DNA from 2 places in the Serratia sp. GW822-FHT06E05 genome. Region 2 is predicted to be linked to the other one. Evidence: predicted binding sites of a transcription regulator. Region 2 holds the regulator's gene; the other holds the start of a gene.
What was found. Region 2 encodes PhoB, which activates phosphate uptake and scavenging genes when phosphate is short. Its sites were predicted from a motif close to CTGTCATAAAACTGNCNNAT; they were not measured.

Region 1: pstS (phosphate ABC transporter substrate-binding protein PstS) is a predicted target of PhoB. The motif match lies at 9,873-9,892, and genes of this name have one in related genera.

Annotation. Positions count from the first base shown of each region.
Region 1 is NZ_JBXALM010000004.1:24,126-40,038, reverse strand. Features, by position in the region: gene AC1RKC_RS12270 (alpha/beta hydrolase) at 1-308, shown strand, start outside; gene AC1RKC_RS12265 (NCS2 family permease) at 346-1,683, opposite strand; gene yieH (6-phosphogluconate phosphatase) at 2,033-2,698, shown strand; gene AC1RKC_RS12255 (amino acid ABC transporter permease) at 2,691-3,431, opposite strand; gene AC1RKC_RS12250 (amino acid ABC transporter permease) at 3,433-4,158, opposite strand; gene AC1RKC_RS12245 (ABC transporter substrate-binding protein) at 4,238-5,077, opposite strand; gene phoU (phosphate signaling complex protein PhoU) at 5,244-5,978, opposite strand; gene pstB (phosphate ABC transporter ATP-binding protein PstB) at 5,990-6,760, opposite strand; gene pstA (phosphate ABC transporter permease PstA) at 6,815-7,705, opposite strand; gene pstC (phosphate ABC transporter permease PstC) at 7,707-8,663, opposite strand; gene pstS (phosphate ABC transporter substrate-binding protein PstS) at 8,756-9,796, opposite strand; gene glmS (glutamine--fructose-6-phosphate transaminase (isomerizing)) at 10,133-11,962, opposite strand; gene glmU (bifunctional UDP-N-acetylglucosamine diphosphorylase/glucosamine-1-phosphate N-acetyltransferase GlmU) at 12,117-13,487, opposite strand; gene AC1RKC_RS12205 (F0F1 ATP synthase subunit epsilon) at 13,784-14,203, opposite strand; gene atpD (F0F1 ATP synthase subunit beta) at 14,224-15,606, opposite strand; gene atpG (F0F1 ATP synthase subunit gamma) at 15,639-15,913, opposite strand, start outside.
Region 2 is NZ_JBXALM010000012.1:146,272-162,184, reverse strand. Features, by position in the region: gene AC1RKC_RS22505 (PstS family phosphate ABC transporter substrate-binding protein) at 107-1,045, opposite strand; gene phoR (phosphate regulon sensor histidine kinase PhoR) at 1,060-2,376, opposite strand; gene phoB (phosphate response regulator transcription factor PhoB) at 2,401-3,090, opposite strand; gene sbcD (exonuclease subunit SbcD) at 3,315-4,547, shown strand; gene sbcC (exonuclease subunit SbcC) at 4,544-7,795, shown strand; gene licT (BglG family transcription antiterminator LicT) at 7,991-8,833, shown strand; gene mak (fructokinase) at 9,156-10,064, opposite strand; gene AC1RKC_RS22470 (response regulator) at 10,276-11,016, shown strand; gene AC1RKC_RS22465 (carbohydrate kinase family protein) at 10,991-12,004, opposite strand; gene AC1RKC_RS22460 (ketose 1,6-bisphosphate aldolase) at 12,004-12,864, opposite strand; gene AC1RKC_RS22455 (D-lyxose/D-mannose isomerase) at 12,876-13,562, opposite strand; gene AC1RKC_RS22450 (ABC transporter substrate-binding protein) at 13,624-14,565, opposite strand; gene AC1RKC_RS22445 (ABC transporter permease subunit) at 14,714-15,703, opposite strand; gene AC1RKC_RS22440 (sugar ABC transporter ATP-binding protein) at 15,736-15,913, opposite strand, start outside.

The sequences.
Region 1 (15,913 bases), on a different contig from region 2:
CCAATCTGCTGGCCAAATATCCCCAGCTATATGCCGGCGCGATGCTGATCGCCCCCAATGGTGAGATCAAGCAGGCTCAGCAATCGCTGGCGACCAATAAGCGCTTGGTGGTGGCGTATTACGATCGGCAAAACTTCAGCGATCAGGCGCTGGCGATGCATTTCGCCAATTTGTTCAGTGAGAATAACCAGGTAGAAACGCTGCATTTTTCTCAGGGAGAGAACCCCGACGGCGGCTGGCAGGCCCGTTTTAAACGGCCTTTACAGTGGATGTTGCAGCAGGCGCCCGACGCAACGCCGGGTGCCTAAAAGATAACAGGGCCGACCAGCGTCGGCCCTTGCCGTATTAATGGCCGTCTACAAACACAATTTTCAGCACAAACAGCAGCGCCACCACCACCACGCACGGGCTGATTTCGCGCCAGCGACCGGTCCCCAGCTTCATCACGCAATAGGAAATAAAGCCGAGCGCAATGCCTTCGGTGATCGAGAAGCTGAATGGCATCATCACTGCCGTGACGAACGCCGGAACGGCTTCGGTCAGGTCATCCCACTTCACCCGCGCCAAACTTGATGTCATCAGCACGCCAACGTAGATCAACGCGCCGGCTGCGGCATAAGCCGGCACCATACCCGCCAACGGCGACAGGAAAATCACCAACAGGAACAGGATACCGGTTACCACAGCGGTCAGGCCGGTACGGCCGCCGACAGACACCCCGGCGGAGCTTTCAATGTAGGCGGTAACCGAAGAAGTGCCGACAAAGGAACCGGCTACCGAGCTGATGCTGTCGACATACAGCGCCTGCTTCATGCGCGGGAACTTACCCTTGTCGTCAGTCAGCCCGGCCTTGTCGGTTACGCCAATCAAGGTACCAGAGGAGTCGAACAGGTTGACCAGCATAAAGGAGAAAATCACCCCGGCCAGGCCAATATTCAGCGCCCCGGCCAGATCAACCTGACCCACTACCGAAGTGATGTTAGGAGGCATCGAGAATACGCCGCCGTATTTCACATCACCCAACGCCCAGCCGATCAGCGTAGTCACCACGATAGAAATCAGCACTGCCGCATGGAAGTTGCGTGAAGACAATACCGCGATGATAAAGAAGCCCAGCGCGCCCAGCAGCACGTTGTGCGAAGTCAGGCTGCCGATGGTCACCAGCGTGTCCGGGTTAGCCACCACGATACCGGCATTTTTCAGCCCCATCATGCCGATAAACAGACCGATACCGCTGGTAATGCCCACCCGCAGGCTCATCGGAATATTGGCAATCATCCAGTAGCGAACGCGGAAAATGGTCAGCAGCAATAAACCGACTGCCCCCCAGAAAATGGCACCCATGCCGATCTGCCATGAGATGCCCATTGCGCCGACCACCACAAACGCGAAGAACGCATTGAGGCCCATCGCCGGTGCCAGCGCTACCGGCAGGTTCGCCAGCAGGCCCATGAAAATGCTGCCGAAGGCGGCAATCAGACAGGTTGTCACGAACACCGCCTGCGTATCCATGCCCGCCGCGCCCAGGATTTGGGGGTTAACGAACACGATATACACCATGGTCAAAAAGGTAGTAATACCGGCAATCGTTTCCGTACGCGCCGTAGTGCCATGTTGCTTGAGTTTAAACACGCGCCCAAGCAAGCCTTGCTCGACGTCAAGGCCAGATACTGGTTTGCTCATTATCAGAATTCCGAAGAGGGGAATGGACAGTCGCCGGCTATCCTATACCCAAAATAATTGGAGTCGCATCACGGCGGCAAGAACGCGAATCCCCAAGAGCTTACTCAAGTAAGTGACTGGGGTGAGCGTTCGCAGCCAACACAGATGCGGTTTCAAGTATGCCGGGTATATAACAAAAAGTCAGGGTTTTGATGCTGATCACAGGTTTTTTTCGCCGTCCTTACGGCCATAAACCCCAACAGGTTGTATTTGCTGATATTCATCGGAAAACCAGGATTCAGGAGTCGCAATCCTGCCTGATGCGGTTAAAGTGGCATTATCGCTGTTGACTCGAAGGACACTGACGCTGATGAACCAGATTGACTGTATTTTGTTTGATTGCGACGGCACGCTGGTGGACAGCGAAGTGCTGTGCAGCAAAGCCTATGTGCACATGTTTGCCCACTTCGGCATCCACCTGTCGCTGGACGACGTGTTCAGAAGATTCAAAGGAGTGAAGCTGTACGAAATTATCGAACAGGTTAATGCAGAACAGGGCACCACGCTGGCAAAGGAAGAGCTTGAACCGCTGTACCGCCAGGAAGTGGCCCGCTTGTTCGATAGCGAGCTGCAACAAATCGCCGGGGCGCGTGAACTGCTGGCGCAGGTGAAGGTGCCAATGTGCACGGTTTCCAACGGCCCGGTCAGCAAAATGCAACACTCGCTCGGCCTGACCGATATGCTGCACTATTTTGATGACCGGTTGTTCAGCGGTTATGACATCCAACGCTGGAAGCCGGATCCGGCCATTGTGTTCCACGCCGCCGAAAAAATGCAGGTGCCGGTGGAGCGCTGCATCCTGGTGGACGATTCCGCCGCCGGTGCACAGGCAGGGATCGCCGCCGGGATCCCGGTGTTTTACTTCTGCGCCGATCCGCACAATAAACCTATCGATCACCCCTTGGTCACCGCATTCGACAATCTGGCGCAATTGCCGGCGCTCTGGCGTGAACGCGGCTGGCAGCTGACTAACTAGCCGGCAACGGCGGTTTGTTGCGCCACCAGCGCCATGACCGTTTTACAGCCCGGGTCTGCGGGCTGTAGCGGCGATTGATCGCATTGGCCAGCAGATCCAACGCCAGGCAGAACACGAAGTACACCAACGCGATAAACAGGAATACCTCCATCGGATACACCATGCTGCGGTTGTTGACCTGTGTCGCCAGAAAGGTCAGCTCACTGACACCAACGATATAGGCCAGAGAGGTGTCCTTGATCAGCGAAATCCACTGGTTGATAAACGACGGCACCATCATGCGCAGCGCCTGCGGCAGCACTATCAACCACAGCGTTTGCCAGCGGGTCAGCCCCAACGATAACCCGGCCTGCCACTGCCCCGGCCCGATGGCGGCAATGCCGGCTTTCACCGCATGCGCCAGATAGGCGGAGGCGATCAACGCCAGAGCGCAAACCACCGTGGTAATTTCAGGAATATCTACGCCAAAAACGATGGGCAGCAGGAAATAGGTCCAGAAAATCAGCATGATCACCGGGATTGCGCGGAAAAAGCCCAAAATCGCCGCCAACAGCCCGGCTACCACACCGCGTGACATCGCCAATGCCACCCCCAGCAGCGTGCCGAGAATAGCCGAAGCCACCCCCGCCATCAGGCTGATAGCCAGTGTCAGCGCCGCGCCCCCCAGCGGCCCATCCGGCCAGGTGCCCCACAGCAGATATCCCAGGTTGTCGTAAATGATGCTGAAATCCATCTTAATGTCCTCCCAGCGGTTTACGCTGCTGCCGCCACATGCCCCAACCTTCTAATAGCGCAATGATGGCGATATACAACACCGTCGCCACGCCAAAGGCCTGGAAGGTGCGTAGCGTCTCGGTTTCTACCTGACGCGAAGCATAGGAAAGTTCAGCGACGCCGATCGCCATGGTCAGCGAGGAGTTTTTTATTACGTTCATGTATTGGCCCAGTAGCGGCGGCATGGCAATTTTAAGCGCCTGCGGCAGCACCACATAGCGCATGGCCTGCCATCCGGTCAGCCCCAGCGCGTTGGCGGCGTACTTTTGTCCGCTGGCGACACCACGGATGCCGGAGCGGATCTCTTCAGCGATAAAAGCGGTGGAGTAAAGCGTCAGGCCGAAGAAACCGGCCAGAAATTCAAATGAGGGCCACTCAAGCAGGCCGATGTGGTGTGGCGTATTCAGCCACTGCATGGCGGCAGACGGCAAAATCTGCCCGGCGGCGAAATACCAGAAGAACAGCTGCACCAGCAGCGGCGTATTGCGAAACAATGAGCTGTAACCGACCGCCAGCCAGCGCAGCACCCTCAGGCGGCTGTCACGCATCGCCGTCAGTAAAAACCCCAACAGCGTGGCTGCCAGGCTCGCACAGGCGGAAAGCCACAGCGTCAGCAGGAAGCCATCCCATAACCAGCTCAGATACTGCGGCGCCAGCAGCCAGTCTGAGAGTTGTTGCAGATTCATGCCTAATCCTTGTTTTGCACCATGCGCCAAGGGCGCAGCAAGCTGCGCCCCTCCGTTCTGACTTCACGACCCCGCAGAATCAGGCCTTAGGCTGCTGATCCAGGGGTGCGATGGTGAAATCGCCGCGCGGTTGAGCCGTTTTGGTTTCCGGCCCGAACCAGCGATTGTAGATTTTCACCGCTTCGCCGTCCTTTTCCAGTTTGATCAGCGTGTCGTTAACGCTGGCGGTCAGGCGATCTTCGCCTTTGGGAATGCCGACTCCCTGGTACTCTTTGGTAATGCTGAACGGCGAGATCTCGAAGTCAGCTTTCTGGGCGGCCGGCAGGTTGCCGAGCAGGCCCACCAGCTTGGCGTCATCCTGGGTGATCGCCTGCACGTTACCGTTACGCAGCGCCACGAACGCCAGCGGGGTATCGTCGTAAGAGATCACTTTCGCCGTCGGATAATGTTCACGCAGGGTAATTTCCTGCACCGTGCCTTTGTCCGCGCCAATGCGCAGCTTTTTGATGTCTTCCGGGGTTTTCAGCACGCCTTTATGGGCGATAAATTTCTGGCCGGTGGCGAAATACGGCACGCTGAAGTTCACTTCCTTGGCGCGCTCGTCGGTAATGGTGAAGTTAGCGGCAATCAGGTCGACCTTTTTCGAGACCAGCAAAGGAATACGGTTGGCCGGGTTGGTGGCTCGCAGCTCAACCTTCACGCCCAGCGCTTTGCCGATCGCATCGGCGACATCTACATCGTAACCCACCAGCTTTTTGCTTTGCGGGTCGATATAACCGAAGGGCGGATTGCTGTCGAACACCGCGATACGCACTACGCCGGCTTTCTTGATGTCGTCGAGTTTGTCCGCATGCGCGGCACCGGTGGCGAGGCTGGTCAGGCTGGCTAATAAGGTTAAGGCCAAAGCGCGATGTTTCATGGGGAGCTCCTAAGGGTTGATGTCCTGCTGGCTGCTAAGCTAGCAAGACCCACTTAGGTCAGGAAATAATATAAAAAGCTATATTTATAACCTTTTTGTCTTTAAGGGTTTTAAACAGCATAAAGGCGCAGTTTTCTGCGCCTTCAGGGGTAACTCTCGGGGGAAATTACTCTTTTTTATCGTCTTTTCCGTCGGATGACAGCAGCTTTTCCAGCGCGTCGCCACCGATATGACGGAAGTCCTGACCTTTGACGAAATAGAAGATAAATTCGCAAATGTTCTGGCAGCGGTCACCGATACGCTCGATCGAACGGGCACAGAATAACGCGGTCAGCACGCTTGGGATAGTACGCGTATCTTCCATCATGTAGGTCATCAACTGGCGTACGATGCCCTCATATTCCTGATCGACCTTCCGGTCTTCGCGGTAAATGCGGATAGCTTCATCCAAATCCATGCGCGCGAAGGCGTCCAGCACGTCGTGCAGCATCTGCACGGTATGGCGACCAAGCGACTCCAGGCTGACCAGCAGTGGCTGGTGCTGGTGCGAGAATTTCTCCAGCGCGGTGCGGCAAATCTTGTCCGCCACGTCGCCGATGCGTTCCAGCTCGGAAATGGTTTTGATGATCGCCATCACCAGACGCAGGTCGCTGGCGGTCGGCTGGCGTTTGGCGATGATCCGCACGCAGGCTTCGTCAATCGCCACTTCCATCATATTGACCTTGGCGTCGCCTTCGATCACGCGTTTGGCCAATTCACCGTCCTGATTGTGCATCGCGGTGATAGCGTCGGTCAGTTGCTGTTCCACCAGCCCGCCCATGGTCAATACCTGGGTGCGGATATGCTCCAGTTCTGCGTTGAACTGGCCGGAAATGTGCTTATTTAAATTCAGGTTATCCATGATGCATCCTATCAACCATAACGGCCGGTGATGTAGTCTTCGGTCTGTTTTTTCTGTGGCGCGGTGAACAGGTTATCAGTATCACTGAACTCGATCAGTTCGCCCAGATACATAAATGCCGTGGAGTCGGAGCAACGCGCGGCCTGCTGCATGTTGTGGGTTACGATCACCACGGTGTAGTCAGACTTCAGTTCGCTGATCAGCTCTTCAATCTTCCCGGTGGAAATCGGATCCAGCGCCGAGCAAGGTTCGTCCAGCAATAACACGTCCGGACGAATGGCAATGCCGCGGGCGATGCACAGACGTTGCTGCTGGCCACCCGACAGGCTGTAACCGCTCTGGTGCAGCTTGTCCTTGGTTTCGTTCCACAGCGCCGCCTTGGTCAAGGCCCACTGCACACGCTCATCCATGTCGGCACGTGACAGCTTTTCAAACAGGCGCACGCCGAAGGCGATATTGTCGTAAATCGACATCGGGAACGGCGTCGGCTTCTGGAACACCATGCCGACTTTGGCACGCAGCAGTGCGATATCCGAGTTGTCGGTCAGAATGTTCTGCCCATCCAGCAGAATGCCACCTTCGGCACGCTGCTCGGGGTAAAGCTGATACATTTTGTTGAAGGTGCGCAGCAGGGTAGATTTGCCGCAGCCGGACGGGCCGATAAACGCGGTGACCTTGTTCTTGGCGATATCCAGCGTGATGTTTTTCAGCGCATGGAATTTGCCATAGTAGAAGTTCAGATCGCGTACCTGAATTTTGCTGCTGGAAGCGTCAGTAACCATACTCATCAAGACTTCTCTCTTTTCATCAGCGCCGCCACGGCAGCGCTCAAAATTTTATGAATGCTTTTTCTTGGCGAAAACCACACGCGCCAGGATATTCAGTAGCAGTACGCACAGGGTTATCAACAGCACCCCGGCCCAGGCCAGCTCTTGCCATTCGGCGAACGGGCTCATGGCGAATTTGAAAATGGTCACCGGCAGGTTGGCGATCGGCTGCATCAGATCGGTGCTCCAGAACTGATTCGACAGCGAGGTAAACAGCAACGGTGCGGTTTCCCCTGCGATACGCGCAATCGCCAGCAGCACGCCGGTGATGATGCCGGAGACCGAGGCTTTCAACGTGATGGCGGAAATCATGCGCCATTTCGGCGTGCCCAGCGCATAAGCGGCTTCGCGCAGCGTATCCGGCACCAGCTTCAGCATATTCTCGGTGGTACGGATCACGATCGGTACCTGCAACAGCGCCAACGCGATGATCCCGGCCCAACCGGAGAAGTGTTCCATCTTCGCCACCACGATGGTGTACACGAACAGGCCCACAACAATCGACGGTGCCGATAACAGAATGTCGTTAATAAAACGGATGACTTCCGCCAGCCAGGATTTACGGCCATATTCCGCCAGGTAAATCCCCGCCATGATGCCCAGCGGCGTACCGAACACGGTAGCCCACAGGATCAACAGGCCGCTACCGGCGATGGCGTTTGCCAGGCCACCGCCCGCGGTATTCGGCGGAGGAGTCATTTCGGTGAACAGCGCCAGCGACATGCCGTCGATGCCCTTGGTCACGGTGGAGAACAGGATCCACACCAGCCAGAAAAGGCCAAACACCATGGTCGCCATCGACAGGAACAGCGCCAGTCGGTTCTTCTGGCGGCGCCAGGCCTGCATTTTGCGGCGGCTTTCCAGCAGCGCTACGCTATTTTGCATATCCATAGTCGTCACGTTAGCGTCCCTCACTCTTTGCCAGGCGCATCACCATCAGCTTCGACAGCGCCAGCACGATAAAGGTGATAACAAACAGAATCAGCCCCAACTCCATCAACGCGGCGGTGTGCACGCCCGACTCCGCTTCGGCGAATTCGTTGGCCAGTGCAGAGGTGATGCTGTTGCCCGGCATATACAGTGAAGCGCTGTCGAGCTGGTAGGTGTTACCGATGATGAAGGTCACCGCCATGGTTTCCCCCAGCGCACGGCCCAAGCCGAGCATTACACCGCCAATTACGCCATTCTTGGTAAACGGCAATACGATGCGCCAAATCACTTCCCAGGTGGTGCAGCCGATGCCATAGGCCGACTCTTTCATCATCACCGGGGTTTGTTCGAACACGTCGCGCATTACGGCGGCGATATAAGGAATAATCATAATCGCCAGGATCACCCCGGCAGCCAGAATACCGATACCGAACGCCGGGCCAGAGAACAGCTCACCGACAATCGGAATGCCGGACAGCACCTCGCCGACCGGGGTCTGGAAATATTCGGCAAACAGCGGGGCGAACACGAACAGGCCCCACATGCCATAAACGATACTCGGGATCGCCGCCAGCAATTCAATGGCGATACCCAGCGGGCGCCTCAGCCAGTTTGGTGCCAGCTCGGTCAGGAACAGCGCAATGCCGAAGCTGACGGGTACGGCGATAATCAATGCGATCAGCGAGGTGACGACGGTGCCGTAGATCGGTACCAGGGCGCCGAACTGCTCAGCAGGCGCGTCCCATTCTTTGGTCCACAGGAAGGAGAAACCGAATTTCTGTATGCTCGGCCAGGAGGCGAAGATCAGCGAAACAATAATGCCGCCCAGCAACAATAGGGTAATCAGCGCCGCCAGTTTAACCAGCGCGCTGAAGATGACGTCACCATTTTTACTCGGTGCTTTAATGGTCGGCTTGTACTCAGCCATAGATCACTCTCTGTGTTAACCCTGGCAGGCCCAACCTGAATTGAGCCCTGAAAAACTGAGTGGGGCGCGCCGAATCACGCGCCCCTGCGTTGTTAGTACAGCGCTTTACCGGAACTGTCTTTTACGTTGGTTTTCCATGCTGCACGCACCTGCTCGATAACTTCGTTCGGCAGCGTGGCGTAATCCAGGTCGTTAGCCTGCTTGGCGCCGGTTTTGTACGCCCAGTCAAAGAACTTCAGAACTTCGGTGCCCTGAGCCGGGTTTTTCTGCTCTTTGTGCACCAGGATGAAGGTGGTGGAGGTGATTGGCCAGGCGTTGTCACCTTTCTGGTTAGTCAGGTCCTGGGCGAAGGTTTTGCTCCAGTCAACGCCTTTAGCGGCGGCGCTGAAGCTCTCTTCTGTTGGGCTAACCGCTTTGCCGTCGGCAGAAATCAGCTTGGTGTAAGCCAGGTTGTTTTGTTTGGCATACGCGTATTCAACGTAACCGATGGAGCCTGGCAGACGCTGTACGAATGCGGCGATGCCGTCATTGCCCTTGCCGCCCAGACCGGTTGGCCAGTTAACGGTAGAACCTGCACCGATTTTCTCTTTCCACTGCGCGTTGGCTTTAGACAGATAGCTGGTGAACACGAAAGAGGTGCCTGAACCGTCCGCGCGACGAACAACCGCAATGTTCTGATCCGGCAGCTTGACGCCTGGGTTCAGCTTGGTGATCGCCGGGTCGTTCCATTTTTTCACGTTGCCCAGGTAGATATCACCCAGGGTTTTCCCATCCAGGGTCAGCTCACCGGATTTGATGCCCGGGATGTTAACGGCCAGCACCACGCCACCGATCACGGTAGGAAACTGGAACAGGCCATCGGCCGCCAGCTTGTCATCACTCAAAGGTGCATCGGAGGCACCAAAGTCAACGGTATTGGCGACGATTTGCTTCACGCCACCAGAAGAGCCGATGCCCTGATAGTTAACTTTGTTGCCGGTTTCTTTCTGATAAGAATCTGCCCACTTGGCATAAACCGGAGCGGGGAATGTCGCACCTGCACCGGTCAGGCTAGCAGCAGCGAACGCGGACACGGCGGTCAGGGAGAAAGTCGCTGCCACAATACTGGCGACGGTGGTACGCATCAGTTTCATAATCCCTCCTAATGGGATATTCAAAAATCGACTTTGAGTCGTTTTCATCAGAGTAAGTATTGCTGCAGGAGGGAAAATAGGACAGTTTGGTGACAGTAAAATGTACGAAATATGACAGTTATATTACAGTGAGAGCGCGGATATGATTACTCTATAAAAATCAAACCATTAAACATAAAACCACTCAGTAATTAATCAATAAAAAAAACCTTTCCAGCGCCGCTATCCGTTTGAATATGACAACTTTTATCTCCGCTGTAGCACTCTTGTCATATTTGATCCCGTTATGAAAAAAGCCGGCACAGTGGCCGGCTTTTAGAGATTAACAGCAGCGGATTACTCTACGGTGACAGACTTAGCCAGGTTACGCGGTTGGTCAACATCGGTGCCTTTGATCAACGCCACATGGTAAGACAGCAGCTGCAACGGCACGGTATAGAAGATAGGGGCCACGATTTCTTCTACGTGCGGTAATGGAATGATGGTCATCCCTTCGCTGCTGACGAAACCGGCATCCTGATCGGCGAACACATACAGCTGGCCGCCACGCGCGCGAACTTCTTCGATGTTGGATTTCAGTTTTTCCAACAGTTCGTTGTTCGGCGCCACCACGATCACCGGCATATCGGCATCGATCAACGCCAGCGGGCCGTGCTTCAATTCACCGGCCGCATAGGCTTCCGCGTGAATGTAGGAGATCTCTTTCAGCTTCAGCGCACCTTCCATGGCAATCGGATACTGATCGCCACGGCCGAGGAACAGCGCGTGGTGCTTGTCGGAGAAGCCCTCCGCCAGCGCTTCAATGCTTTTGTCCAGCGACAGCATCTGTTCGATACGCGCCGGCAACGCCTGCAGGCCGTGTACGATTTCATGCTCAACGCTTTCCGCCACGCCTTTCAGTCGGCCCAAACGCGCCACCAGCATCAACAACACCGCCAACTGGGTGGTGAAGGCCTTGGTAGAGGCCACGCCAATTTCGGTCCCGGCCTTGGTCATCAGCGCCAAATCGGATTCACGCACCAGCGAAGAACCGGCCACGTTACACACCGCCAACGAACCGAGGTAGCCCAATTCCTTCGACAGGCGCAGCGCCGCCAGGGTATCGGCGGTTTCGCCGGACTGTGACAGCGTGATGATCAGGCTGCCCGGACGCACGGCAGATTTGCGGTAACGGAATTCAGACGCGATCTCGACGTCGCAAGGCACACCGGCCAGAGATTCGAACCAATAGCGAGCAACCATGCCAGAGTGGTATGACGTACCGCAGGCAATGATCTGCACATGCTGCACCTTCGCCAGCAGCTCATCGGCGCGCGGGCCCAGCTCGCTCAGGTTGATTTGGCCATGGCTGAAACGCCCTTCCAGGGTGTTTTTCAGCGCCAGCGGCTGTTCGTAAATCTCTTTTTGCATGTAATGGCGGTAAGCGCCTTTATCACCGGCGTCGTATTGCACTTGAGATTCAATCTCAGGGCGTTCAACGGCGTTACCCTGTTTGTCGAAAATGTTGACGGTGCGGCGGGTCATTTCCACCACGTCGCCTTCTTCCAGGAAGATAAAGCGACGGGTCACCGGCAGCAGCGCCAATTGGTCGGATGCCAGGAAGTTTTCACCCACGCCGCGGCCGATCACCAGCGGACTGCCGGAACGCGCTGCCACCAGTACGCTCGGGTCGCGGCTATCCATTACCACGGTGCCGTAGGCGCCACGCAGCTGTGGGATCACGCGCTGAACCACTTCCAGCAAGCTGCCGCCCTGGCGCTGTTCCCAATGCACCAGGTGAGCAATCACCTCGGTATCGGTCTCGGAGCTGAAGTGATAGCCCCGTTCGATCAGCAATTCACGCAGCGGTTCGTGGTTTTCGATGATGCCGTTATGCACCACGGTAATGTAATCAGAAACATGCGGGTGCGCATTCGCTTCGGTAGGTTCACCGTGCGTTGCCCAGCGGGTGTGAGCAATACCGGTGCCGCCGTGTAATGGATGTTGTTCCGCGGCTTCGGCCAGTTTATTGACCTTGCCCACGCGGCGTAAACGGTTCACGTTGCCTTCCGCATCCACCACTGCCAAACCGGCTGAGTCATAGCCACGGTACTCAAGGCGGCGTAAACCTTCCAACAGGATCTCTGCAATATCACGTTGCGCTACTGCGCCTACAATTCCACACATCAGTTGTATTCCTAATTAAACGCCTTTCGGGGCGCTTTCGATGTCTTGACCTGATTTTGCCGGTTTTTACCGTGCGTCCCCGAGCCTGTAGAGAATGGGGATTATTATGTTTTGTATTGGGCTCGTCCGCGGAGCCCAACGCAAAACACAATGCTTATTTCTTTTTCACCGGACGCTGCCAGCCCTGGATGTGCACCTGCTTAACGCGGCTCAGCACCAGTTCGTCCTCGCCGATATCACGGGTAACCGTAGTGCCAGCGGCGATGGTAGAGCCTTTGCCGACGGAGACCGGTGCCACCAGTTGGGTATCGGAACCAACAAACACGCCGTCGCCAATAATGGTTTTATGCTTGTTGGCGCCATCATAGTTACAGGTGATAGTACCGGCGCCGATATTCACATCGTCACCAATCTCGGCATCGCCCAGGTAGCTCAGATGGCCCGCCTTGGAACCTTTGCCCAAGCGTGCTTTTTTCATTTCGACGAAGTTGCCAACATGGGCGCCCACCGCCAGCTCTGCGCCCGGACGAAGACGGGCGAATGGCCCCACGGTGCATTCCGCTGCCAGCACCGCATCTTCCAATACGCTATACGGGCTGATCTCGCAGTCGTCGCCAATTACGCAGTTTTTCAGCACGCAGCCGGCACCGATTTTCACGCGGTCGCCCAGCTTGACCGAACCTTCAATAATCACGTTGGCATCAATAGAGATGTCGCGACCGTGCACAAGTTCCCCGCGCAGATCAAAACGCGCCGGATCCAACAGCATTACGCCGGCCAACAGCAACTTTTCAGATTGTTCTGCCTGATAAATGCGCTCAAGTCGCGACAGCTGCAGGCGGTTATTCACGCCTTCCACTTCACTCAGGCGAGATGGATGGACCGCCTCAATTTTCTTGCCGTCGGCATGTGCCAACGCGATGATATCGGTGATATAGAACTCACCCTGCGCATTGTCGTTGTTCAGCATCCCCAGCCAGCGCTTCAGATCGCGCCCGTTGGCCACCAGGATACCGGTATTGATTTCATTGATCTGACGCTGGGCTTCGCTGGCATCCTTGTGCTCAACAATTCCCACCACCGTATCCTGCTCGCGCACGATACGACCGTAACCGCTTGGGTCAGCCAGTTTTACGGTCAGCAGACCAATACCGCCCTGAGGCTTCGCCGCCAGCAGGCGCTGCAGGGTATCGACAGAGATCAGCGGAACGTCACCGTACAGCATCAGCACGTCTTCATCATCGGCAAAATGCGGTGCAGCCTGCTGCATGGCGTGGCCGGTCCCCAACTGCTCGGCCTGCAGCACCCAGTTCAGCGCACTGTCGGTCAGGGTCTTTTTCAGCAACTCACCGCCGTGGCCGTAGACCAAATGGACGTTTTTCGCGCCCAGTTTCATCGCGGCATCAATGACGTGCTGCACCATCGGCTTACCGGCCAATGGATGTAACACCTTGGGAAGATCGGAATACATGCGTGTTCCCTTGCCCGCGGCGAGGATCACCACACTCATTGCGCTGTTCGACATAAGCAACCTGATAACTCCATTTTGATAGACGAAAGTAGAACTCTTTAGTGACGATATTACTACATATTTCTCTTCACGAACCCGGCGCAGGCCATGGGGCACTAGGCGCGCCGCAGTTAACATTCAGATAACCCCAGTCTGGGTGGAACTGTCGGCGATCGGAGACATTTTTAGCCTCTCTCGAGGGTTATACATCACAATGCCCACCGGGTTGAAACGCTTATTTTAAAGCAAAAAAAAAGCGACCAAATAGGCCGCTTTCTTAATTTTGGTTGCGTTATGCACGCGCCAAAATGTTACATCGCTCTTCTGGTGAGCTCGATAACGCGCAGTTTTGCGATCGCTTTCGCCAGTTCCGCAGATGCCTGAGCATAGTCGACATCGCCATGAGAGCTACGGATGTGCTCTTCAGCTTTACGCTTAGCTTCCAGCGCTCTCGCTTCGTCGAGGTCCGTTCCACGGATGGCAGTGTCCGCCAACACGGTGACCACGCTCGGCTGTACCTCAAGGATACCGCCGGACAGGTAGATGAACTCTTCTTCACCGTGCTGTTTAACAATACGCACCATGCCAGGCTTGATGGCAGTCAGCAGCGGCGCATGGCCAGGGAAAATCCCCAGTTCGCCTTCGCTACCTGTCACCTGGATCTTTTGCACCAGGCCGGAAAACATATGTTTTTCCGCGCTGACTACATCCAGATGGTAAGTCATAGCCATATCACCCTCCTCTCAAGGCGTTACAGTTTCTTGGCTTTTTCCACTGCTTCTTCAATGGCGCCAACCATGTAGAACGCTTGTTCAGGCAGGTGGTCATAGTCGCCGTCCATAATGCCTTTGAAACCACGAATGGTGTCTTTCAGCGATACGAACTTGCCCGGAGAACCGGTGAAGACTTCTGCCACGAAGAACGGCTGAGACAGGAAGCGTTGGATTTTACGCGCACGGGATACGACCAGTTTGTCATCTTCTGACAGCTCGTCCATACCCAGGATTGCGATGATATCTTTCAGTTCCTGGTAGCGTTGCAGAATAGACTGCACGCCACGCGCTACATCGTAGTGCTCCTGGCCAACTACCAGCGGATCCAGCTGACGGCTGGTGGAATCCAGCGGGTCAACGGCCGGGTAGATACCCAGAGAAGCGATATTACGGCTCAGTACCACGGTTGCATCCAAGTGAGCAAAGGTGGTGGCTGGTGACGGGTCAGTCAAGTCATCCGCAGGAACGTAAACGGCCTGTACGGAAGTGATAGAACCGGTCTTGGTAGAGGTGATACGTTCTTGCAGAACACCCATCTCTTCCGCCAGCGTTGGCTGATAACCTACCGCAGATGGCATACGGCCCAGAAGTGCGGACACTTCGGTACCGGCCAGGGTATAACGGTAAATGTTATCAACGAACAGCAGAACGTCGCGGCCTTCGTCACGGAATTTCTCCGCCATGGTCAGACCGGTCAGAGCAACGCGCAGACGGTTACCCGGTGGCTCGTTCATCTGGCCGTAAACCAGGGATACTTTGTCCAGTACGTTGGAGTCGTTCATTTCGTGGTAGAAGTCGTTACCCTCACGAGTACGCTCACCCACGCCTGCAAACACGGAATAACCGGAGTGCTCGATCGCGATGTTACGGATCAGCTCCATCATGTTTACGGTTTTACCAACACCAGCACCACCGAACAGACCAACTTTACCGCCCTTAGCGAACGGACAAATCAGGTCCATAACCTTGATACCGGTTTCCAGCAGATCCTGGGAGTTTGACAAATCTTCGTAGCTTGGCGCTGGACGGTGAATCGCCCAACGTTCTTCTTCGCCGATGTCGCCTTTCATGTCGATTGGTTCACCCAATACGTTCATGATACGGCCCAGGGTAGCTTTACCTACCGGTACTTCAATTGGGTGTTCCAGATCGTTCACTTTCAGACCGCGGCGCAGACCATCTGAGGTCCCCATCGCGATACAGCGAACTACGCCACCGCCCAACTGCTGCTGAACTTCCAGCACCAGCTTCTCGGTACCGTTTTCTACCTCAAGAGCATTGTACACTTTTGGTACGGCATCCTGAGGGAACTCGACGTCCACTACGGCGCCGATTACCTGGATAATCTTTCCAGTAGCCATCTTGAATCCTCTACGTAATTCGTAAACCTAGCTTAAACCGCGGAGGCTCCCGAAACGATCTCGGTGAGTTCCTGAGTGATGCTGGCCTGACGAGCCTTGTTGTATACCAACTGCAGCTCTTTGATCAGGCTACCGCCGTTATCGGTTGCGGCTTTCATCGCTACCATTCGTGCGGCCTGCTCGCTGGCCAGGTTTTCCACGACGCCCTGATAAACTTGCGATTCCACATAGCGGCGCAGCAAGGTATCAAGCAGCACTTTTGGATCGGGTTCATACAGGTAATCCCAAGATTTTTTCTTCAGCTCAC
Region 2 (15,913 bases):
CTTATAATCAGCATGCTGTCACGTCGACTGACGGGCGGCAACGGAAGAATTTTCACAGGGGATGAAAGAAATTCATGTTGGGCACCCAAGGTGCCCAGAGGCAGGCTTATTGCAGGCCCAGCGCCAGCCGGGTTTTCTGCAGAGTCTGTGGCGGCAGTGGCAGATAGCCGTCGTGATTGACCAGATTTTGCCCGGTGTCCGACAGCACGCGATCGAGAAATGCCGCCGTCAGCGGCTCCAGCGGCTGGTTGGGCGCTTTATTAATGTAAATATACAGATAGCGAGACAACGGATAGCTGCCGTTACGCACGTTGGCGTCATTTGGCGTCACATAGTTTTGGCCGGTCTCCGCTAACGGCAACAGCCGTACGCCGCTGGCGCGAAAACCGATACTGGCATACCCGATACTGTTCAGCGAACCGGCCACCGCCTGCACGACTGAAGCCGAGCCCGGCAGCTCATTGACGCGCGGCATAAAATCGCCGCCACACAGCGCACGCAGTTTGAAATAGCCGTAGGTGCCGGAGGCCGAATTACGTCCAAAACGTTGCAGCGCACGCTGTTGCCAATCACCCGTCAGCCCCAGTTCCCCCCACCTCGTCAAAGGCTGGCTCTCGCCACAGCGCAGAGTCGCGGAGAAAATTCGGTCGAGCTGCTGCAGATTAAGACCGCGCAGCGGATTGTCCTGATGCACCAGCACCACCAGCGCATCGACCGCGACCGGTACCGCCAACGGCGCATAACCGTAACGATGCTCGAATGCAGAGACTTCCGCGGCCTTCATCGGGCGACTCATCGGGCCAAGCTGCGCTGCACCAGCCGCCAATGCGGTTGGCGCCGTGGAGGAACCGGCGGCCTGGATTTGCAGATTAACGTTGGGATAATGCTGGCTGAAGTCCTGCGCCCACAGCGCCATCAGGTTCGCCAGCGTATCGGAGCCGACGCTAGACAGGTTGCCGGACAACATGCCATCCGGCTGTGCCAGCGCGCCTCGGCTTGCCAACAGCGCCAGGCAAAGCAACAGCCCTCGGGTGATTCGGATCATGCCAGCCTCTCGCGTTAATTTTTCACCGCATTCTCTGACAAAGCTGCGGGAACAATCAACCGGTTAGGCAAGGTAAAGATAAATCGGGTGCCGATGCCCTGCTCGCTAAGGATCTCCAGCCGCGCATCGTGGTGACTGAGCGCATGCTTGACGATCGCCAACCCCAGCCCACTGCCGCCGGTCTGGCGTGAACGGGCTTTGTCGACGCGGTAGAAGCGTTCGGTCAAACGGGGAATATGTTCGGCCGCGATACCCGGCCCATTATCACTGACCTGAAACTGCGCGCCGTTTGGCGTCTGCTGCCAGCTGACCTCAATATTGGTGCCTTTCGGCGTATGATTGACGGCGTTATACACCAGATTCGACACCGCACTGCGAAGTTGGTCATCGTTACCGAACACTTTCAACTGCTCATTCACCCGGAAGGTGATTTCGTGGTTGCCGCCGCTCAGCGATTGCGCCTCACGTTGTAACACCCGCAACATCAGGGGGATATCAACCCGCTCGTTCATTTCAACGTTAGGCGCCGCCTCGATGCGCGACAGCGTCAGCAGTTGCTTGACCAGTCCGTCCATGCGGCGAGTCTGCTCCTGCATGGTGCCCAACGCCTTACCGCGCAGCGAACCATCCAGCTCTTCGTCGCTCATCATTTCCAGGTAACCCTGCAATACCGTCAGCGGCGTGCGCAGCTCGTGGCTGACGTTAGCGAAGAAGTTGCGCCGAGCCCCTTCCAGTTGACGCATCTGGGTCACATCACGGGCTACCATCAATAATTGCCCTTCGGAGTAGGGCATCACACGAAACTCGACGTAATGCTCGTTATTCAGTTGCAGCGTCAAAGGGCGGGAGAACTCCTGCTGTTGCAGATAGTGACTGAACTCCGGATAACGCAACAGGTTGAGAATGTGCTGGCCATTGTCTTCCGGCCAGCGGAAACCCAGCAAATGCTGCGCCAGCCCGTTGCACCAAAAGATATTGCCTTCGACGGTAGTCATCACTACCGCATCGGGCAGCGATTCCGCTCCGCTACGGAAGCGTTTGATCAACAGCGCCAGCTCACGGCGCCGACGACGGTTCCGTTGCTGCATCTGATACAAGCCGTAAAACAGCGGTTCCCAGCTCCAGCGGCCAGGCGGCGGCGTCATGCTGCGGTCAACCCACAGCCAGTGGGAAAGTTTGAGTTGATTGTAGAAATTCCATACCAACGCCGCCAGCACGGAGGCCAGCAGCAGCCAGGGCAGATAACCGAAAATCAGCCCCAACAGTAAGGCAGGCAGGCAGAAAAGGGCCAGCTCCAGGGCCAGCCTCTTCCAGGATAGACGTTCTAACACGGCATATTCTCCAGCGCGGCGCGATCAGTAGCGCGTTGAGAATCGGTAGCCGGTGCCCCGAACGGTTTGAACCATTTTGTCATGACCACTGGTCTCTAACGCCTTACGGAGCCGACGGATGTGCACGTCAACGGTGCGGTCTTCCACATAAACGTTAGTGCCCCAGACGTGATTAAGCAACTGCTCACGGCTATAAACGCGTTCAGGATGGGTCATAAAGAAGTGCAACAGCTTGAACTCGGTCGGCCCCATATCCAGCGCTTGTTCGTTAGCCATCACGCGGTGTGAGGAAGGGTCCAGGCTCAGCCCTTGCATTTCAATCACTTCTTCCACCGCCATCGGTGAAATACGGCGCATTACCGCCTTGATGCGCGCCACCAGTTCCTTCGGTGAGAAGGGTTTGGTGATGTAATCATCCGCCCCGACTTCCAGGCCGCGCACCCGGTCTTCTTCTTCACCGCGCGCGGTCAACATCATCACCGGAATATCGCGGGTCAGCGCTTCACGTTTCATATGTTTAATAAACTGAATGCCGGATCCCCCGGGTAACATCCAGTCGAGCAACACTAAATCAGGGAACGGCTCAGACAGGCGCGTCACGGCGCTGTCATAATCCTCAGCTTCCAACGGTTGGTAACCATTCTGTTCCAACACAAAGCACACCATCTCACGGATCGGCGCTTCGTCTTCCACCACCAGTATGCGTCTTGCCATCGTCAATCCTGCCAATGTGTTAGCGATCACAGTTGATTGCGGGCGCCATTATGCGTCAGTTTTGTGACACTTTTATGAAAAAAGCGGGCTGTTATAGGCAGTAAGCATAGCGATTATTTCCAACGTCAAAGAAAAATCATTCAGTTGTCATAATGATTGCGTCACGACAGCCGCCGCAACGCCCTTTATAATCACCGCCATTACCCTATCGCCCCGGGAGTGTCATGCGCCTGATCCACACCTCTGACTGGCATCTTGGCCAGTACTTTTTCACCAAAAGCCGCGCCGCCGAGCATCAGGCATTTCTGCACTGGCTGATCGAACAGATTGAACAACACCAGGTGGATGCGCTGATTGTCGCCGGGGATCTGTTCGATACCGGCTCGCCGCCAAGCTACGCCCGCGAGCTGTATAACCGCTTCGTGGTGGAACTGCAGCGTACCGGCTGCCAGTTGGTGGTGTTGGGCGGCAATCACGACTCCGTGGCCACCTTAAATGAATCGCGTGAATTACTTTCCTGTCTGAATACCACCGTGATCGCCAATGCGCAGAGCGAAATCGAACAACAGGTGCTGGTGCTGAATCAACGCGACGGCCAACCGGGTGCGGTATTGTGCGCCATTCCTTTTCTGCGCCCGCGCGATCTGCTCACCAGCCGCGCCGGTGAGTCCGGGGTGCAAAAACAGCAGGCGCTGCAAGAGTCTATCGCCGACCACTATCACACCCTGTACCAGGCCGCCTGTGCGCGCCGTGATGCGCTGGGCTTGCCGCTGCCCATCGTCGCTACCGGCCATCTGACCACCGTCGGCGTCACCACGTCCGACTCGGTGCGCGACATCTATATTGGTACGCTGGACGCCTTCCCCGCACAGGCGTTCCCGCCGGCCGATTACATCGCGCTGGGGCATATTCATCGCGCGCAAAACGTCGCCAAATCTGAACATATTCGCTACAGCGGCTCCCCTATCCCGCTCAGTTTTGACGAGTTGGGCAAGGCCAAAAGCGTGTTTATGGTGGATTTCGCGGCGGGTGCCCTGCAACAGGTCAGCGCGTTGGAGATCCCAAGCTTCCAACCGATGCAGCTCATTAAGGGAGATTTGGCGCAGATCGAGCAGCAATTACGGCTGTTCGCCGATTATCAGGGTGAATTACCGGTATGGCTGGATATCGAAGTGGCGACCCAGGATTACCTTAGCGACATTCAGCGTCGCATTCAGCTGCTGGCCGATCAACTGCCGGTAGAGGTCGTGCTGCTGCGCCGCAGTAAGGAGCAGCGTCACCAGGCCATTGAACAACAAGACAAAGAAACGCTCAACGAACTAAGCGTCACCGAGGTCTTTGAGCGGCGGCTGGCGCAGGAACCCGAGATGGCCGAAGCGCGCAAACAGCGAATGAGTCAGATGTTCCAACAGGTGGTCGAAGCCGTACGGCACCAGGATCAGGAGCCGAACCAATGAAAATTCTCAGCCTGAGATTAAAAAACCTCAATTCGCTGCAGGGGGAATGGAAGATAGACTTCACCGCCGAGCCCTTCGCCAGCAACGGATTATTTGCCATCACCGGCCCCACCGGCGCGGGTAAAACCACCCTGCTGGACGCCATCTGTCTGGCACTGTACCACCAGACGCCGCGCCTGAATGTCACGCCAAGCCAAAATGAGCTGATGACCCGCCACACCGCCGAGTCGCTGGCGGAGGTCGAGTTTGAGGTTAAAGGTGTCGGTTACCGCGCGTTCTGGAGCCAGCGCCGTGCCAAAAACTCCCCGGACGGCAACCTGCAGGCGCCGAAGGTGGAACTGGCGCTGCGCGATGACGGCAAAATCCTGGCCGATAAAGTCCGCGACAAGCTGGATCTTACCGCCGCGATCACCGGGCTGGATTTCGGTCGTTTTACCAAATCGATGATGTTGTCTCAGGGGCAGTTCGCTGCCTTCCTGAATGCCGATGCCAATGATCGCGCCGAACTGCTGGAAGAGTTGACCGGCACCGAGATTTACGGCCAGCTTTCCGAGCGCGTTTTCGAGCAGCACAAACAGGCCAAAACCGATCTGGACGCGTTGCATCAGCGCGCCAGCGGCATTGAGTTGCTGAACGAAGAACAGCGCCAACAGCTGGAAAGCCAGCTCGTGGAGCTCAGTTCGCAGGAAAATGCCCTCAGCGAACAGACCCAGCGTCAGCAACGGGCGTTAAACTGGCTACAGCAATGGCAGCAGACGCAGCAGAAACAGCAGGAATACCAGCGTCAGTTGAGCGCCGTACAACAGGAGCAGGCTGAGGCAGAACCGCAACTTCAGCAGTTGGCGCGCAGCGAGCCGGCAGAGAAACTGCGCCCACTGCTCAACGAACGCAACCGCTACCGCAGCGATCAACAGGCGCTACAACAGCAGATTGCCCAGTTGACGCAGCAACAGGAGCAACAGCTTGCCCAGATGACCCCGTTGCAGCAGGCAGTGGAACAAGCACGTGCTCAACTGCAGGCGCATGTCGAACACCAGCAGATCCAACAACGTCTGATCGACGAGCAGATCGTCCCGCTCGACCACCAGATAACCCAGTTGCAAAAAACGCAGACAGAACTGCAACAGGCCTGCGATGCCGCCACGCAACAGTACGCTCAGCAACAAGCGGAGCTGGAACAACTTGAGGTTTTACGAGCCCGGCTCACCGCCCAAGCCGGACAGCAGCAGGAGCAGCTTAACGGCCTCACTGCCGCACTGGCAGCGCAGCAACAGCAGCAAAATGCGCTGGAAGCTCAAGCCCCCCTAACAGCGCTGCGCCAACGTCAGACCGAACTGGCCGAGCTGCGTCCGGTGCGCCAGCAATTATTTACCCTCTCCTCGCTGTTTGGCCAGGTCAGCGAACGTCTGGAACAACAACGCAAGGAGTTCACGGCCCGTCAGACCCAGCTCAGCGAGCTTGAAAAGCAGCTTGAAGAAACACGCCAGCAGTACAAACAGCAAAAAGCACATCAGACGGACGTAGAGAAAGCCCTTGAGCTGGAGCAACGCATCGTCAGCCTGGAGGCGGAACGCGCTCGCCTGCAAACTGGCGAACCTTGTCCACTGTGCGGCTCAGCCGAACATCCGGCCATCGAACAGTATCAGGCGGTAAAACCCTCTGAGACAGCACTGCGTCTGGCCGATATGCGCGTCAAAACCGAGGCTTTGTACACCCAGGGCACCGAGCTGCGCACCCGCTGCGAAAGCCTGAAAGAGCAACTGCAGCGCCAGCAACATCTTATCGGCCAAGATGAACAACAGCTGGCCGCTCATCGTCAGCAATGGCAAACCCTCAGCACGCCTCTGGCGTTTGATTTTGATCTGCAGGACACCGCTCGCCTTAGCCAGTGGTTAAGCGACTGCGACAATGAGGAGCGTCAGGCTCAGGCCGGTCTGCTGCAACACGAGCAGGCAGCCCAGGCGGTACAGCAGGCTAAAGACCGGTTGGCCGCACTGCAGACACAGCAGCAACAGGCGCAGCAAGAAAAGGCACTGCTGGACGAGCGTTTCAAACTGCTGGAAAAAAGCCACGCCGAGGCCCAATCGCAGCAGCAACGCCTGCAGCAACAGCGTCAAGAAGCAGAGCGAGCTCTGGGCGAACAACGTACGCAGCGGCTGGCGCTGTTTGGCGAACAGCAAATCGTGCAGGTGCGTGAACAGCTGCGTGCCCGGCAGACGGCCTGCGAAGAGGCTATACAACTGGCCGCAGAGCACTGGCAGAAGGCGCAGGAACAACGCGATCGTCTTGGCGGGCAACTCACCGGGTTGCAGCAACAGCTGTTGCACCTGGCCGAACGGCTGCAACAGGCGGAGCAAGATTGGCTGCAAGCGTTGTCCACCAGCGAATTCGACGACGAAGCGGCCTTCAACGCAGCGCTATTGAATGACGATCAGCGCCAACAATTGCAACGGCGCAAAGAGCAGCTGAAACAACGGCAGGTTGAAGCCAGCGCCCTGCTGACCCAGGCCGTAGCCAATCTGGAACAGCAACGCCAACAGCGTCCGGAAGGGCTGGATGAAAGCCAGGCCGATCCCCAAACCCTGGGCCAGGATCTGGCCGCGCTGGCGCAGCAGCTCAAAACTCTGCAGCTCCGACAGGGTGAAGTTCGCAACCAGTTGGAAAGTGATGCCGCGCGCCGTCTCAATCAGCAGTCGCTGTTTGAGCAAATCAGCCAAAGTCAGCAACAGTACGACGACTGGAGCTACCTCAATCAGCTCATCGGCTCCAAAGAGGGGGATAAATTCCGTAAGTTTGCCCAAGGACTGACGCTCGATCATCTGGTGTACCTGGCCAATAACCAGTTGGGCCGGTTACACGGCCGCTATCTGCTGCAGCGCAAAACCAGTGATGCACTGGAATTGCAGGTGGTGGACACCTGGCAGGCGGACGCACTGCGCGACACTCGAACCCTGTCCGGCGGTGAAAGCTTCCTGGTGAGCCTTGCGCTGGCGCTGGCGCTGTCCGATCTGGTCAGCCACAAGACCAGTATCGATTCGTTGTTCCTTGACGAGGGCTTCGGTACGCTGGATGCGGAAACTCTGGACACCGCGCTGGACGCACTGGACAGCCTGAACGCCTCCGGCAAAACCATCGGCGTGATCAGCCACGTTGAAGCCATGAAAGATCGTATTCCAGTGCAGATTAAGGTGAAAAAGGTGAACGGCCTGGGTATCAGCCGGCTGGAGCCGCAGTTCCGGCTGGAATAACGTGACCCTGAGCTCGGAAATGTGACCGTGGCGTCACTCCCCGGTCAAAAACATTGAGCCGCCGCTGACAAGGTTTATGATGCTATCGATAACAGGATTGTTACTGTAAATATACAGGCAAAACCTGACGCACGGGATCGCTCCTGGACGTCAGGTTTTTTCGTTTTCAGCATGCTGAAACATCCGGGAAAAACCATGAAGATCGCAAAAATACTTAATAATAACGTGGTGATTACGCTGGACGACCGTCAGGAAGAGACGGTGGTTATGGGAAAAGGTATCGGCTTTAAAAAGAAGGCTGGCGATCTGCTGGACGAAAACCTGATCGAGAAGGTCTTCACCCTTAACGGCAGCGAAATGGCTGAGCGCTTTAAAACGCTGCTGTCGGAGATCCCCCTGGCCTGCGTGACCACGGCCGACAAAATCATCACCCTCGCCCGCCAGCGCTTGCCGGGCAAGCTGCATAACATCGTTTATATCACGCTGACCGATCACATCCACTTTGCGCTGCAGCGCCATGCCCAGGGGCTGGACATCAAAAACGTGCTGCTGTGGGAAATCAAGAAGCTCTACCCGGCCGAATTTGCCGTCGGGCTGGAGGCACTGACGCTGATCGCCGAACGGCTGGGCACCACGCTGCCGGAGGACGAAGCCGGGTTTATTGCCCTGCACCTGGTCAACGCCCAGTTGAACGATGAAATGCACAACACCCTGCATATCACTCGCGTCATGCAGGAAATCCTGAATATCGTCAAATACCATTTCCGTTTTGACTACAACGAAGAAGCCCTGAGCTATCACCGCTTTATCACTCACCTGAAGTTCTTCGCCCAGCGTCTACTGGGTAAAAACTACGTCGACAGCGATGACGACTCACTCTATCTGGTGGTCAAAGAAAAGTACCCTGACTCCTTCGCCTGCGCAGGCAAGATCAATCAACACATCGAAAAAAACTATCAGCATCAACTCACGCGGGAAGAGATGATGTTTCTGACCATTCATATCGAACGGGTGCGCAGCGAAAGCGAGGCAAGATAGGTTTAGCGACGGGCGTCAAACACCCGAATGCCGTACGGCGGAAACCAACGTCAACCCTTCGGCCTGTGCCTGGGCGAGCAGCATGCGATCGAAATCTCCCAAATGCTGGCCGCGCTGACAAACACCAGATTAGCGGGGTCGGCGATTTGCTTTCTGGCCTTTTCCCCAGGCAGGCATCGTCTGTCAGCCACCACAGCAGCGCATGGGTATCCAGCAGCAGACGCCTCATTCATCAGCTAAGTTAGCTAAAGCATAGAGCGCGTCTGGTTTTTATACGGTGAATGGATTAAAGCGCGAGCAGGCCCGCGCTTTTTTGCAACAGTTACACTTGCGGCCACAGCCAGGCTGCACCGCGTACGCCGCTGGAGTCACCGTGAACGGCTTTACGGATCGGGGTTTCACACTCGCCACCGAAAACCCAGGATTTCACCAACTGCGGCACACGCTGATAAAGACGGTCCACATTGCTCATACCGCCGCCCAACACCACCACGTCCGGATCAAAAATATTGATCACGTGCGCCAGCGATTTGGCCAACCGCAGCTCATAGCGGCTAATGGCTTGCTCCGCCAGGGTATCTCCCTGCGCCACCAGCGCCATGATCTCATGCCCCTTTAGCGGATTACCGCTCAGGCGCGCATAATCGGTGGCAAAGCCGGTGCCGGAGATAAAGGTCTCGATACAGCCCTGCTTGCCGCAGTAGCAGGGAACCTCTGCACGAAAACGCAGTTCGTCATCGTCCAGCCACGGCAGCGGGTTATGCCCCCATTCGCCAGAGATGCCGTTACCGCCCGAATGCGCCTGGCCGTTGATCGCCACCCCTGCGCCGCAGCCGGTGCCAATAATCACCGCAAACACCGTTTGTTTGCCGGCGGCTGCGCCGTCGGTAGCTTCCGAAACCGCCAGGCAGTTGGCGTCGTTGGCGATACGGACTTCACGCGCCAGCATCGCCGACAGGTCTTTGTCCAGAGGTTGGCCGTTGAGCCACACCGAGTTGGCGTTTTTAACCAAGCCGGTATAAGGCGACAGCGTACCGGGAATGCCCACCCCGACCGATCCCTGCTGCCCAGTATTTTCTTCCGCCAGTTTCACCAGACCGGTGATGGCCTCCAGCGTTTGCTGATAGTCATGGCGCGGCGTGGCAATACGATGGCGGAACAGTTCCCGTCCGTCGTTGGCCAACGCGATCACTTCAATTTTGGTGCCACCCAGGTCGATACCAATGCGCACGATTTTTCTCCTCAATGCACAACAACGTTGCTACAGCCTAATGTAACCGGCTTTCGGGATCACCCCATTAACGCCGAGTGTGACGGCGATGGCAATTTCCGCATCAGAACCGCACCGGCTGCCGCTTATTAATTAGCCATCGGGTACACTGGATTTTATCAGTTAACCTATTGATAACATTTTTACGCATCATAAAATTCGGAGAGCAGCGATGAAACCTGCCATATTGATCGTCGACGACGATCCCGCTATCTGTGATCTGCTTTGTGACGTGCTCAATGAGCACGTGTTTACCGTACATGCCTGCCACCGGGGCAGCGAGGCGCTGACGCTACTCAGCCAGCAGCCGGATATTGCGCTGGTGCTGCTGGATCTGATCCTGCCGGACACCAACGGCCTGCTGGTTTTGCAGCAGATCCACCGCCTGCGTCCGGATCTGCCGGTGGTGATGCTGACTGGTCTCGGCGCCGAGTCCGACGTGGTGGTCGGCCTGGAAATGGGCGCCGACGATTACATCGCCAAACCCTTTAATCCACGCGTGGTGGTCGCTCGCGCCAAGGCGGTTTTGCGCCGTACCGGTGCGCTGGCGTTGGAACCTGCCGCTGTCGGCCAGACCAGAGCGGAGGGCTGGCAGTTCAACGGCTGGTGTCTGGACACCAACCGCTGCACGCTGCACAACCCTCAGCGCCAGGCTGTCGATCTGACTCAGGGCGAATACGGCTTGTTGCTGGCGCTGGTACAACATGCGCGTAAAGTACTGACCCGCGATCGCCTGCTGGAGCTGACCCACGGCGAAACGCTGGAGGTCTTCGATCGCACTATCGACGTGCTGATCATGCGGCTGCGCCGCAAGATCGAAATCAATCCGCACCAGCCCGAACTGATCCGCACCATTCGCGGGCTGGGTTACGTCTTTGCCGCCGACGTCAGCCAGCCGGTGGCTGCCGCCTGATAAAATCCTGCAGTTCCGGCAGCGGCCGAGCACCGTCGATAGCATTGGCGCACAGCAGGTTGAAACGCGCACAGGCATGCGCCAACTGCAGAGTCTCCACCAAAGGCCAGTCTTCATGGCTGGCGTACAGCACGCCGGCGCAGAACGCATCACCGGCGCCGACGCTGCCGACGATTTCAGCTTGCCTCACCCGCCATGAGGGTTGCCAACGCGCTTCGCCACCGCTCTCCAGCCCGTAAGCCCCTTCCGGGCAATGGATCACCACCCGCCGCCGCACACCGGCCTGCAATAATTGTTCTGCGGCCTGCGCCATCAGTGACTGCTGTAACGAGCCATTAGCCGTACGCAGCGCCAGTCCGGTAAACTCACCGGCCTCCAGCTCGTTGATCACCAGATAGTCCAGCCAGCGCAGCGCTGGCAACACCAAAGGCCGATAGCGAGGATCGCCCTGGCGCGACACCAGATCCAACGAAGTCTGGTAACCACGCTGCTGCATTTGCGCCAGCAGGCGTGCGCTACAGGTGCCGAATTCCTCGTCCGGACAATCCAGGCTGTCGAGCAGCAGCAGATAGCCCAGGTGGAAAATTTTATGATTGCTGTGCAGCGCGTCAAAATCGCCGAGGTCCAACAACCGATTCGCGCCCGGCGCATGGAAAAAGGTCCGCTGTCCACCCGGCTCGGTCATCACCTGCGACATCGAGGTCATCGCCGTTTCGCTGCGACGCACCCGGCCGCTGTCGACTTGGTACTGCGCCAGCATTTGCAAAATATAGTCACCATCGGCATCGCAGCCGATCAGCCCCAGCGCCGCCAGCGGCAACCCGGTTTCCATGCGCGCCAGCGTCAGCAATACATTAAGCGGCGCACCGCCGGTGGCACGCTGGCTATGTTCAATCTCCACCAGCCAGCCCGGCTGAGGCCAATGCGCAATTTGATGGACATGATCCACCAGCATGTTACCGGCAGAAACAATGCCACACCGGCTCATCACAACCGCCCGGCGCTGCCGAAAATATGCATCTGCTGCTGCACCACTTCGCTGATCGACCGCTCCACCGCCAACAGCACTTCGGCAAACTCATCATAAATCGCGTGACGCTGCGTCATCCGCTGTTCAATCGCCCCCAGCGCCGCTTGTGACATGCCGGTATAAAAGTTGATTTTGTGAATGCCCAGGCCGATGGCCCGCTTGAAGTCTGCATCGCTGATGCCGGAACCGCCGTGCAGCACCAAAGGAATGCCTGCCTGCTGCTGGATAGCCGCCAGACGTTCGAAATCGAGCTTAGGTTCGCCCTTGTATTTACCGTGCGCGTTGCCGATCGCCACCGCCAGTGCATCGATGTCGGTCAATTCGACAAACTCGCGCGCCCGCTGCGGGTCGGTAAATTTATTGCTGTCGGCCTCGCCATACAGAGCACCGCCTTCGTCACCGCCGACGGCACCCAGTTCGGCCTCCACCGAGACGCCCACCGCATGGCACATGCGCACCACTTCCTGCGTTTGGCGCACATTTTCTTCATAACTCAGGCCGGAACCGTCGAACATCACCGAGCTGAATCCGAGACGCAATGCCTGCACCACCGCCTCAAAATGCAGACCGTGATCGAGGTTCAACACCACCGGAATGTCGTGCTGCGCCGCCTCACTTTTGATCGCCGCGACCAAAGACTCCAGCGATACGTACTTAAAGTGGACTTCGGCAATATTGATGATAAAGGGCGATCGCACGGCCTGCGCCGCGGCAAACAACGCGCGCAGAAAATGGCTGTCGAGCACGTTGAACGCACCCAGCGCATAGCCGTGTTGACGCGCGTGCGCTAACCCCTGTGCCAGTGAAATCAATGCCATGGTGCATCTCCTTAATCGATAAAGCGCAAGTATTCGTTACACAGCAACCACTGGGGCGGCTGATCCTCTTCGATTTGGCTAAAGCGGCTGAGCGGCGTCAGGAAACGGTTATCGTTGTCGTCGTCATTCACCGTCGAAACCTCACCCACCAACACGTCGCCGAAACCTTCCTCGCCCCAAAAGCTGTGATAGATACCCGGCGTCAGGCAGATGCTTTCCCCCGGTGCCAGCCGCAGGCGTGAACCGGGGGCATGAGTCTGTCGGCAACCGTCCAGGGTCACGCTCACCGGGCTGTCGGCCAGCCCTTCCTGCTGATCGGCGTTATGCAGCTCGACGATCAGGTTGCCGCCACCGCGATTGATGATGTCTTCCCGCTTGCGCCAGTGGAAATGCATCGGCGTCACCTGTGCTTCGCGGCAATGCATGATTTTCTCCGCATAGCATTTGGCATAAGGTTGACCGCCGGGCGAACCGTTTCGCAACGTGAACAGCGTCAGCCCCTTGTGAGCAAAATCCTCGCCGCCGAACGCCGTGACGTCCCAGCCCAGCTTCAGGTCGAATACCTCCTGCCACGGCTGACGATCGAGCTGACGCCAAACGGTTGGGCTAAAGTGCGCAAAGGGCGGCAGATGGACGTCGAAGCGGGCAAAAAAATGCTGGGTTTGTTGCAGAATCTGGTTCACGGCGGAACGGTTCATATCGCCTCCGAAAGTGGGGATGAAATGAGGGGCCTGAGTAGCAGACCCCGCCGATAGCAGGTTATTTCACCGTCCAGCCTTTGTAGCTGCCGATATTGTTTTTATCGATCATGGTGACCGGGATCAGCACCGGCCCGGTTGGTGCGGGTTTACCCTGCAGGATTTCGTAACCGATCTCGACCGCCTTGGCTGCCATCACCTGCGGATCCTGTGCCGGGGTTGCCACAAACAGCGAGTTGCCGCGCTTGAGCGCCTCTTCGCCATCTGGCGATCCGTCTACGCCAACGATGAAGAACTCGCTGCGCTGCGCCTGCTTGGCGGCCAGATCGGCACCGATCGCCGTAGGATCGTTAATCGCGAATACGCCGTCGATCTTCGGATTGGCCGCCAACAGCGCGGTCATGATCTCCAGCCCGCCTTCACGGCTGCCCTTGGCGTTCTGGTTATAGGACAGCAGCTTGATCTCCGGGTGTTTCTTCAGTTCGGTCATGCAGCCTTCTACCCGGTTCTGTACCGCGGACACCGGTGGGCCGTTGATGATCACCGCGTTGCCTTTCTCTTTCAGGCGATCGCTGATGTATTTACAGGCCATGGCGCCGGCCTGGGTGTTGTCCGAGGTGATGGTGGCATCGGCACCTTCGGCCGCTACGTCAACCGCCACCACCACGATGCCGGCGTCTTTGGCGCGTTTCACCGCCGGGCCGATACCCTTGGAATCTGCGGCGTTCAGGATGATCATATCAACCTTGGCGGCGATAAAGTTATCGATCTGCGCCACCTGTTGACCGAGATCGTAACCGCTCGACACCAGCGTCACGTTAACCTTGTCACCGGCCAGTTCGCGCGCTTTCAGTTCCGCACCTTTGGTGATCTGCACAAAGAACGGGTTGGCCAGATCGCCCACCGTCACCCCTATCGATTTCAACTCTTTCGCCTGCACCAACGAAGCACTGCCGAGCGCGGCGGTAACCAGCAAAGCGGTAATCAATGGTTTGAAACGCATAGTGTTTTCCTCATTATTTTCTGAGATACGAAAAACCTGCCCCGGTGGGCGCCAACCAACCTTTCTTTCTCACTCAACCTTGCCCTATGGATTTCCAGTGGCAGCGAGTGCAAGTCACAACGCTGCGGCTTGAAAGAGGACGGGTAGATCAGTGTTGATAATTGCGGGTGCGGTACTTGTCGATTAACACCGCGATGATGATCACCGCCCCTTTGATCACCAACTGCCAAAAATAAGAAACGCCCATTAACGTCATGCCGTTGTTCAGGGTGGCGATAATCAACGCCCCTACCAGCGTGCCGGTAATGGTACCGATGCCGCCGACAAAGCTGGTGCCGCCAAGAATGACTGCGGCGATCGCATCCAGCTCATAGCCCATGCCGAGGTTGCCGTTGGCGCTGTAAAGCCGGGAGGCGCTCATCACCCCACCCAACCCGGACAGCAGGCCGCTCATGCCATAGACGAACAGCAGCACGGCACCGACCTTGATCCCGGTCAGGCGCGCCGCCTGCATGTTGCCGCCTACCGCGTAGATATGAACCCCCAGCGTGGTGCGGCGCAGAATGAACCAGCACACGGCAATCACCGCAAAGGCAATAATCACCAACCAGGGGATAGGCCCCAGGTAGGCGTTGCCGATCCATTCAAAACTGATATTGGAATTGATGATGGTGGTGCCGTCCGCCAACAGGTAAGCGGCACCGCGCAGTGCGGTGTAGGTACCGAGGGTGACGATAAACGGCGGCAGGCTGGCGTAAGCCACCAGAAAACCATTAAACAGCCCCATGCCCAAACCGGCCAACAGCGCCAGCGGGATCGACATTTCAGCCATGCCAGGCATCAGTGACACCGCCATCGCTACTACCGCGGTGGTGCCCAGCATCGAACCGACCGAAAGATCGATGCCGCCGGTCAGGATGATAAAGGTCATGCCCGCCGCCAACACGATGTTGATCGACGCCTGCCGGGCGATATTCAGCAGGTTGGCATCGGTAAAGAAATTCGGGGCAACAAAGCCGAAAACCGCGACGATCAGGATCAATATTGGCAAGATACCGACGGTTTGCATCATATCGCCCAACAGTGCCCGTTTCAGCGTCGGATTTTTTGCGCCTGGCGGCAATGGATTCGAAGTCATGGTCGGCTCCTTGAGCGTAGGGATGGAATTATTCATGCGGTAGTCGCCTGCGGTTGGGTGGTGTCAACGCCGGTGGCCAGCGTCATGATGTTTTCCTGGCTGATCTCACCGCCGCCCAGTTCCCCGACAATGCTGCCTTCGTGCATCACGTAAACCCGGTCGCTCATGCCGACCACCTCAGGCAATTCACTGGAAATCATCAGGATGGCC